2 regions of the Paenibacillus sp. J22FR21 genome follow, and region 2 is predicted to be linked to the other one. Evidence: a T-box and tRNA genes for the amino acid it is inferred to sense, from the RefSeq annotation. Region 2 holds a T-box; the other holds one or more tRNA genes.
The links. A T-box is a leader RNA that pairs with one kind of tRNA and senses whether it is charged. The one in region 2 lies ahead of metG (methionine--tRNA ligase), so its partner is inferred to be a tRNA-Met.
Positions count from the first base shown of each region.

Region 1: it has a tRNA-Met gene. The T-box ahead of metG (methionine--tRNA ligase) is inferred to sense a tRNA for this amino acid. The anticodon was not compared.

Region 1 is NZ_JBWDNJ010000001.1:234,814-239,716, reverse strand. It holds gene AC0YNS_RS01110 (LamG-like jellyroll fold domain-containing protein) at 1-820, opposite strand, end outside; tRNA gene AC0YNS_RS01105 (tRNA-Leu) at 1,828-1,913, opposite strand; tRNA gene AC0YNS_RS01100 (tRNA-Ile) at 1,932-2,008, opposite strand; tRNA gene AC0YNS_RS01095 (tRNA-Met) at 2,030-2,106, opposite strand; gene AC0YNS_RS01090 (hypothetical protein) at 2,188-2,352, opposite strand; gene AC0YNS_RS01085 (ABC transporter substrate-binding protein) at 2,492-4,033, opposite strand; gene AC0YNS_RS01080 (ABC transporter ATP-binding protein) at 4,039-4,903, opposite strand, start outside.
Region 2 is NZ_JBWDNJ010000007.1:174,592-179,494, reverse strand. It holds gene mraY (phospho-N-acetylmuramoyl-pentapeptide-transferase) at 1-927, opposite strand, end outside; gene AC0YNS_RS24005 (class I SAM-dependent methyltransferase) at 927-1,706, opposite strand; T-box leader at 1,884-2,144, shown strand; gene metG (methionine--tRNA ligase) at 2,195-3,841, shown strand; gene AC0YNS_RS23995 (LysE/ArgO family amino acid transporter) at 4,225-4,842, opposite strand; gene AC0YNS_RS23990 (5' nucleotidase, NT5C type) at 4,872-4,903, opposite strand, start outside.

The DNA of each region.
Region 1 (4,903 bases), on a different contig from region 2:
GTGCTCTGTTATATAGTGCTTCATGCGCAGAGTCACCCAGAACAGAAGGGAAAACGGAAAGCTCATCCAACAGGCCGGTGTACGACTTAGCCTGGTACCCATTCCCTCCGAACCATTTGTAAGCTTGCAGATTGACTGGATATAGGGAACTATAATCTTTCTCGCCGATCAGATTGCCGTCTACATACAGAGCGATCGTTTTCGCAGTTGCACTTAAGCTGTATGCCAAATAATGCCAGTTTCCATCTGCCAGATTGCCTGCCGGCGCTGAGAGGCCGCCATCCCATTCGGAACCATTCGATCCATAAGACAGGAAGCTTATACTTGTGTCAGCGAAGTTGTTTGCACTGGTGCCCCAGTTGATACTCCACCAGATTTCTCCACTACTGAATCCCCAATTGCCTGTAGTACCAGCATAAGGCGGGGCCATTAAAGAACTGGTTTGTCCGGAATTGGGGGCTGCGGGCTTCACCCAAACGCCCATCGTAAGATCATTTACACTCGCGAAAGGAGTGCCGTAGTCGATTGTAATTCCGTTCTGGCCTGCTTGGTCATTGGAGAACGCGGAAGTATTGCCTCGGCCATTTGGATTCCAAGCGTAGTTGTTTAATGTCGCTGATAGATCGCCCGACAGGGCACTGGAGCTCGAGCCATTCCCCTCATTGAAGGGGAATAGAATCTCGCCTTGGAAGGGATCGCCTTCGGTAGGGGTATCTGCGAAAGCAGTGGCGGGCAGTAGTGTTAGTGCCACTAGCAAAATACTAAGAACCAAAGCAGTCAGACGCGATGCCAGGCGTGATTTCAGATTGTGCTTGTTCATATTATTATCCCTTCTGTGGTATATTTTGTGAAAACATTCATGGTCTATCATCAGGGCAAGCTTGTTAATCCCCTCCCAACATCTCGTCGTACGGATTGTAACGCAGCAAGCGTTTATTCATTGTCAACTTGTATTTTAGAGTCAGAAGCAAACGGAGAAAATGAACTATTCTACGATTTTCGGACGAAACATATTGCAGCCCTCTCCTACGCCTCTTTATTTTGATTGGAATCAAGCTAGCAAAAAACGGCTATTCTTTGACGGGCAGCCGTTCCATAAAACACCTCAACAACGAAAAAAGGTTCCAGCTCTCTTCGAGCTGGAACCTTTATATTTCAAAACTTGTGTACAAATATATTAACTTATATTCAAAAAAATAAAAAATTACAATCTAGTAGAACGATATGGTAATTTCATCTAGGTAGATTGTCGTTGAAAATGTCAAAAGAGAGTTCATTTTGTAGTTGAATTTTAATAGGCTATAATTAATATCAAATATGGCTCCCCTATATTCCACGATTTGCTATTTGGTCATGGAAACCATTCGTCATTGATTGTTACTTTTATATGTTTTTAGCACCACCATTGGAGATTTATTTATTACTCAATTTCAATGGAGGACTATGACTATGAAAAAGCGAATGTAGTGTTTTATAGGAAGTCACACACATCGATGAATGTTGCCAAGGTGGCCCGTTCCTTAGCTAACGCTCTCTTTATTAGGGGGCTGATGTCTTTAATTTGGTTCAATAATTAGTGCTGCCAAAAAAGTCTTTCTCAAGCAACTCCATTGTTGCTGGCGCTGTTTTTTTAACTTTCGTGATACGCATAACAAAAATACCTCCCTTGATTATCTGATTTAGTCAGATACTGCAAAGGAGGTATTATAAGCTTTTACGAAAATCCTGTGTGGTAAGTTTAAACGCACAGGATTTGATGTTTTAAGTATACGTACAAGCACCATATAAAATAGAAAAAACCTTGATTCATCAAGGTTTCTTGTTGGATGCCGAGGACGGGAATCGAACCCGTACGGTGGTCACCCACCGCAGGATTTTAAGTCCTGTGCGTCTGCCAGTTCCGCCACCCCGGCATGTTCATGATTGTGGAATGGTGGGCCCTGAGGGACTCGAACCCCCGACCAATCGGTTATGAGCCGACCGCTCTAACCAACTGAGCTAAGGGCCCTTACGATAATAATCGAAAGGTTGGTTGCGGGGGCAGGATTTGAACCTGCGGCCTTCGGGTTATGAGCCCGACGAGCTACCGAGCTGCTCCACCCCGCGATAACACTCATTCACTACAAATCATTCAATGGCGACAAGAAATAATATACTATATGATGCATGAATAAGTCAAGTATATTTTTATGGCAGAAATCGAACGCCGAATCTTCCTTTGCGCGAACGAAATACTTCGATCTCTTGCGGACATTCATAACCGTATACCCACCAGTCGTTTTCCATCCGTCTAACCAGACATCCGGCTTGAAATTTGGTTTCATACAGACGCCCCCAATATATCCACTTCATGTCACTTACTCCCTTCTTCGCCGTTTCGCTTAGAATGCCCCATTTTCGGAAAAAACAAGCATCGGCTCTGAACGATCCGACAAAGATATAAAAAACCGCATCGACGCAAGATGCGCCAATGCGGTTGCTCCACTATGATTTAGCCTTTACCGCCGTAAACATTAATGCCTACGCCGCCTCCGCCATCAACCGGCTCAAGCGGACCATTCGGATTGTCCTTGATCTTCTGCAGCATGGCATCCCCTTTGGTCTGCCATTCTTTAAGCGCCTCTTCGACGGATTTCTTCTTTTGTATGACTTCCTGGAAGAGTGGCTGTGCAAACTGTTGAACCTGATAGAGGTTCGGCTTCTCGCGGTAGAGCTTCTCAAGCGTGATATCCTGCGGTGGAATCGGTTTAAGGGTGTAGAAGGCCTCGATGTTATAGTTCATGCCGTCCTTCGGCTTCAGGAACGATTTGCGCGCTACCATCTCATACGTGCTGCGGGATTTCAGCTTCGCCCATTCCTTGCTGTTGTTGAACTGGATGAAGTCCCAAGCATCGTCGCTGTTCTGTGCATTGGCGCTGATCGCCATTAGATTGTTCAAGTAGATGCTGCCGCCAATACCAGGAGCTTCCTCGAAAGTCGGGATCGTCACGACATCCCAATCCGGGGATGGAATCTTAGGGTTCTTAGTGGCATAATCTTTCGCTCTGGACAGCTCATTCACATAGTCATAGCCGCCGATCATCATGGCGATGCGACCGCTGATGAATAGATCGTTCTGGAACGGGTTAAATGCGACTTCTTTGTCCCTGGCAATGCCACCGCCGCCACCGTTGTTCATATCTTCTTGGGTAGGTACGATTTTCTCTTGGTACAATGCGGCTACTTCACTCCACACTTTGCGCCATTGCGGTGTATCTACGGTCATCTTCTCTGCTTTATTGTCAAACATCTTAAGCTGAAGAGGTGCCGAGTAGGTTTGCGAATCCCAGAACGGGTCTCCGCTCCAACGATTGAACGAGAAGCCGAATTTACGCTCTGCCCCTTCGCCCTTCGCTACCTGTTTGGCCTTCGTAAGGATATCTGTCCAAGTCATGCCGTCTGTCGGCGGCGTAACACCGGCATCAGTAAACAACTTCTTATTGTAATAGAGCGCTGAAGCATTGAAGGTCGGCGTAAGCGCATAGAGGCTGCCGCCTCCCGCATCCTTGATACCATCGATAACCGTCGGTACGAAATCCTCGATATCAAATTCACTCTCTTGGATCAGAGGGTCCAGCTGTTTAAGCAGATTGTCTTCTACCAGACGTTTCAAATAAGAAGATTCCAGTACAACAACATCGACAGGGTTCTTGCCGTTGATCATCTCTTTCAGCTTCTCATAGGGGTCTGGCTGCTTCTTGTTCGGATCGGGCTCTTCGAAACGCTGGTCGTCATAGTTGATTGCGGCAGCGATTTCGATGTCGATATTCGGATGCGTTAGTTCGTAACCATCCGTGAACTGTTGACGCAGATAAGGTTCATTATCGGAATTGGAATACATAAAGCCGATTCTCAGTACATGACGCTCTGCTTCATTGCCGCTGTCTCCCTTGCTGCATGCTGCAAGACTTGATACCAGTAGGCCTGCTGTAACCGCCAAAGCAGAAGTCCTCATAATTAGTTTTCCCCGTGAACGTCTTACCTTCTTCTCCATTGGTTCTACCCCTCCAGTGATTTAGGCGGCGAGATAATGATGCGCTCACCGTCAAATTCCATTGATGCTTTATCTGTAATTTGTAAGGCTGTTAAATACGATTTCGGAATTTGAAGTCTGCCTACCCGGTCAACGACGACATATTCTTCATGGATGGCCTCAGCGCCGCCGAGAGTCGAATGGTCGCCTATCTGATCTTTATCGTCCAGATTCGGGTTCCGCTTAATAAATTCGGTACTGGTTAATCCATCCCGAATCGCCACGACACGGTCAACCTTACCGGCTAACGATAAATCATGCGTAACGATAACAATCGTAATGCCGATCTCGCGATTAAGTCTGCGGAAGATATCCATGATGAGATCTGAAGTACGCGTATCGACGGAGCCTGTCGGTTCATCGGCAAGCAGCAGCTTCGGCCGGTTTGACAGCGAAATCGCGATTGCAACCCGCTGCTGTTCACCGCCTGAGAGCTGATGCAGCTTATTGTGCATGCGCTCCTTCAGCCCCACCCACTCCAGCAGCTGCTTCGCATAAGCGCGATCCAGTTTGGAGGACAGCATCATCGGCATCTCCACGTTCTCGAGCGCCGTTAAATACGGGAGCAAATTGCGTGCATTACTCTGCCAGATAAAACCGACGGTATCGCGTTTATAAGAAACGAGCTGCTCATCGGTAATCTTGAGCAAATCCCATGGCCCTACACTCACTTGGCCGGCCGAAGGGCGGTCAAGACCGCCCAGTATATTGAGCAGCGTCGATTTCCCGCTGCCGCTGTTGCCGATAATCGCCATCATTTCACCTTCACGGACGTGAAGGTTCAGCCCTTGCAGTGCAACGACCTCAAGATCATCTGATTTGTAAATTTTA
Region 2 (4,903 bases):
CGAAACAAACGCTGCCAGCCACGACACAAACCCGAAGATCATGACGATTTTGTTCTCGCTCCACCCATATTTCAAGCTAAAATGATAATGAATCGGAGCCATGCGGAAGATTCGCAGCTTCGTCTTCTTGTAATACCACACCTGCAGAATCACAGACAGCTGCTCGGCCAGATAGATAATGAACAGAATCGGAATCAGAATCTCTACCTTCTCGATGACTGCTAGGAAGGTGAGTGAACCGCCTATCGCAAGTGAGCCCGTATCGCCCATAAATGCTTTTGCAGGGTAAATATTATAGATAAACAGTCCCAACAGACAACCGATCATGACCAGAGAGAACGTCTGCACTTCGACTCTCTCGGAGATAACGAAGAAGAAGAAAAAGGTCGGGATCGCAACGTTAATCAACAGCCCGTCCAATCCATCGGTAAAGTTAATGGCATTAGCCGAGCCCACAATGAACAGCAGCATGATCACCAGATATAGCCACGGCGGTAAGTCCAGCGAGAAGCCCCGAAATATCATAATATCGGTGCTTAACTCGAATTGCTGAAGCAATACAAGCAGCAGCATACAGGCAAAGGTGAACTGAAGGACCAGCTTCATTTTGCCGGAAATGCCTTGTGGATCTTGAAATGCAGCCTTGCGAAAATCATCCAGGAACCCCACGATGCCGAATAAAACAAACGTTGTGCCAATAAACAGCACCATCGGCTGGGGATGCACGTAGACCGATACCATAATGCCAATTAACAGGATTAATCCCGACATCAGCGGCGTACCGCGTTTCGCTTGATGATCCGGCGGCAATTCTGCACGTATCGGCTGCGTTAGCTTCAGCGTGCGCAATCCCCAGATGAGCAGCGGAGTTAGCAGCGCAACAAGAAGGAACGATATCCCTGACGCGCCTAGTATAAAAATATCCATTAGCTCGGTTCTCCTTCGACCCGGGATTTATGACATTTAATAATGAGCGTTGATGGGATGATGCGTGCCTTTGTTCCGGAGTACCATTTTGCCGGATTGACCGTGTCTCCTTCATCCACCTCAGACTCTTCAATAACAGCATCGATGACGAATCCGGCGCGGATCAAGGCGTTGATGAACGTACTCACCTTCCGATTGTGCATCACAATCGGTGTACCTCGCCAAGCCTCATGCCGTTCGAAGCTCTCTGACACATAGGAGCGTCTGAATTTCAACACTTCATCGCTGTATTCCACCACACTATGTACGGGATGCTCCCAGCTAAACACGAAGATGCCGCCCGGCTTCAAGCTTCTGTGAATATGACTTAACGTCCGCGGCAAATCCACAGTCCAGCCGAGTGCATAGATCGATACCGCTTTGTCAAAATAGTTCTCCGGCAGCTCCGACATCTCTTCCATAGGCGCTTCAATGAGGACGACCGGCTTGTCCAATTTAGAGACAACCTGCTTAGCCGTCTCAATCTGGGCACCCGACAAATCAACGCCCCAGAGCTCGCGCGCTCCCCGGTTGGCCAGGTATTCCAACGTATGCCCGCTTCCGCAACCTACTTCGACGATCGCGCAGTCTGCTATCGTCCCTAGCAAGTTTAATTCTTCCTCCGTGAGGGCGTAGGCACCATAGGATAGACGTTCGAATGAGCCTTCAAAAAACTGATTCGCCACTTTATTCCAGCCTTCTTTGTTCATTTGAATCATATCCTTGTGCTGCTGCAGCATGCTATGATCCCTCCGCTTTGTTTGGAAGTCTACCATCCTAAATGCTAGCATTATATGGAAAATAGGCGCAAGAGCTAATTCGCACAATTCGATTCGGAGCGGCATATTGTACCCTCATAAGAGTTCTTGACTTGGAAAATATTGTGTACTATAATCTCGAATAAGCTGAATATTCAAATAAAAGCTGTGAAGAGAAAGAGTATCGCGTTGATGTCTTTAACAGAGAGCCCCGGCCGGTGCGAAGGGGTAAAGAATAACCGCGAGAATATGGTCTCTGAGCTGAGCACCGAACCCTCAATGGGCGTAGGCTGCGCCGGATCCTGCACCCGTTACCGTGCTAGGGTATACTCGCAAACCGCGACGTACCCGAAGAGGTGAATGCTGCGAGGCGTTCATACAATTGGGTGGTACCACGTGAGCACAGCTCTCGTCCCTTCGGGACGAGGGCTTTTTCTGTTTTCTGTTTTCTATAAAAGGAGGGAATGTGGATGGCACCTGTATTTATTGGCGGCGCTTGGCCGTATGCGAATGGTTCCTTGCATTTGGGGCGATTGGCGAGCTTATTACCCGGAGATGTTCTGGCACGCTATTACCGTTCCAAGGGCGAGCAAGTTTTGTACGTATCAGGAAGCGATTGTCACGGCACTCCTGTCGCGGTTCAAGCGATTCAAGAAGGCGTCAAGCCGAGTGATATTGCGGACCGCTATCATCAGGAATTTGCCGATTGCTTCGCACAGCTTGGCTTCACCTATGACCTCTATACGCGGACGGATCAGCCCTTCCATCATCAGGTCGTGCAGGAGATCTTCCTAAAGCTGCTCGAGAATGGCCATTTATATAAGAAAACGATTCAGCAGACCTACTGCGAGACGGATAGACGGTTTCTGCCGGACCGCTACGTAGAAGGCATATGTCCCGTGTGCGGGAGCCGCGCCAGAGGTGATCAATGCGATGCTTGCTCCACCATACTCGACCCAGCGGATCTATTGGATAAGTCATGCAAAATTTGCGGCAATCCCCCTACCGTACGACCTACGGAGCACTACTATCTCGCGCTCTCCCGTTTCCAAGATGAGTTGGCGGCCTATGCTGACAAGTCGCATGGATGGCGAGAGAACGCCGTTCAACTGACTAGGCGTTACTTAGAAGAAGGCCTTCTTGATCGAGCGGCAACGAGAGATCTAGACTGGGGGGTCGATGTACCGATTGAAGGCTTCAAGGATAAGAAAATCTATGTCTGGATCGAAGCGGTCAGCGGTTATCTCTCGGCCAGTAAGCAGTGGGCTGCTGAGACCGGCGGAAGCTGGGAGTCCTTCTGGAAGGATGGAGGAGCGACTATAACGGCTTATTATGTGCATGGCAAAGACAATATCCCCTTCCATACGTTAATTTGGCCTGCCGTACTTCTGGGTGGAGGCGGACTGCATGTGCCGGATCGGATTATTTCCTGCGAATACATGACGCTGGAAGGGAAGAAGTTCTCGACCAGCCGCAATTGGGCGGTCTGGGTGCCTGACATCATGAGCCGGTATCAGCCGGACTCCATCCGTTATTTTCTCATCGCCAATGGCCCTGAGAGACGGGATACGGATTTCTCTTGGCGGGAGTTTATCCACAGTCATAATGGGGAGCTGCTCGGCGCATTCGGTAATTTCGTGAACCGCACGCTCGCTTTTATCGCCAAATCATTCGATGGACGCGTTCCCGCAGGCGAGCTTAGCGAAGAGTGGAAGCAGATTCTTACGGAGCTGTACCTGGAGTCCGGGGCTCTAATTGAAGAAGGCCGCTTGAAAGAAGCGCTGGAGCTGATCTTCGCTCAAATCCGGCAGGCCAACAAATATTTCGATGAGCAGAAGCCATGGGTACAGATCAAGGAGAATCGGGAGGATTGCGGCTTTACACTTCATACCTGCGTAGGGATCATAGCGAATTTGGCCAATCTGCTGCAGCCGTTCATCCCCTTCTCCTGTGAGCGTATCCGAACCTTCCTCTCCCTCGGGCAGCCTGCTTGGAACCTTATTACCGTTCCGGCTAATCAGCAGATTCAGAGCTTATCGCTGTTATTCGAACGCATTGATCCCAAACGCATTGAGGAGGAAGAAGCGGCTCTATTGAATAGCCGGGCTCAGCTGTAGCTTTAGCTGCAGCTGCAGCTAATGCTGGATCACCTCGCAAGTATGGCGTATCCGTTTGTGGTTCCCTTTTATGCAACTCCTAACCGAATGTGGGGGCCCCGTTTGTTCAAATGCTGCCTTTTGTGCAACATTTCCTTCGCAAAAGTGGATCATCGGGGAGATGTTGCATGTCATACAACATTTTCACCTCCTATGGCTTCTTAGCTGCCTAATTTCATTAAAATGTTGCAATTCATGCAACATTAGGGCTGGTTTTGACCTGTGTGATGGGTAGGATGTTGCATTTGCTGCAACATTTACGCGCCTAACTACCTTTCAAAGTCAGAACAAGAAGAACCGCCAAGGCCCTTTGCCCTGACGGTTCTTTCCTCTTCTCTCACTCTTTACTTACTCACCAAAGTAACAAACAAATAAACAGCCGTCCCCCACATGACAACAGCGGAAACTTTGTTCAGCGCAATCATGATTCGCCCTGATTTGTCCAGGCTGCCCGTTAGTCGGCCGGCCGCGGCCAGACTGGTAAACCAGAGCCACGAAACGACTACGCAGGCCACCGTGAAGAGCACTTTCTCGGCACCGCTATACTGCAGGGAGCCTGTCCCAATGACGCCGATTGTATCCAGAATCGCATGCGGATTGAGGAGCGATACCGACGCTGCAAAAGCGATTTGCTTCTTCGCTCCGAGAGCCTCGGCGGATGATGAGTCCCGATTTGCCGGCTTGCTCCTCCAAGTCAGCCATCCCATATAGAGAAGGAACAGGATTCCCACCGCGAACAGAATGGTCTTCAGCCAAACAAACTGCAGGACAAGCACCGATACGCCGAGTACAGCCAGCAAGATCAACAATGTATCGCAGATCGACGCCGTTATTACGACAGGCAGCGCCTTGCGGAATCGACTCTGAACCGCACCTTGATTAAACACAAACACGTTCTGAACCCCAAGCGGCAAAATCAATCCCAATGCCAATATAAACCCATGAATCATTGCAGCAAGCATGTTCGTATTCTCTCTCCAATTCTAGTTGTCTATTTACCTGAGCCCGTGGCTAAACGCTGAA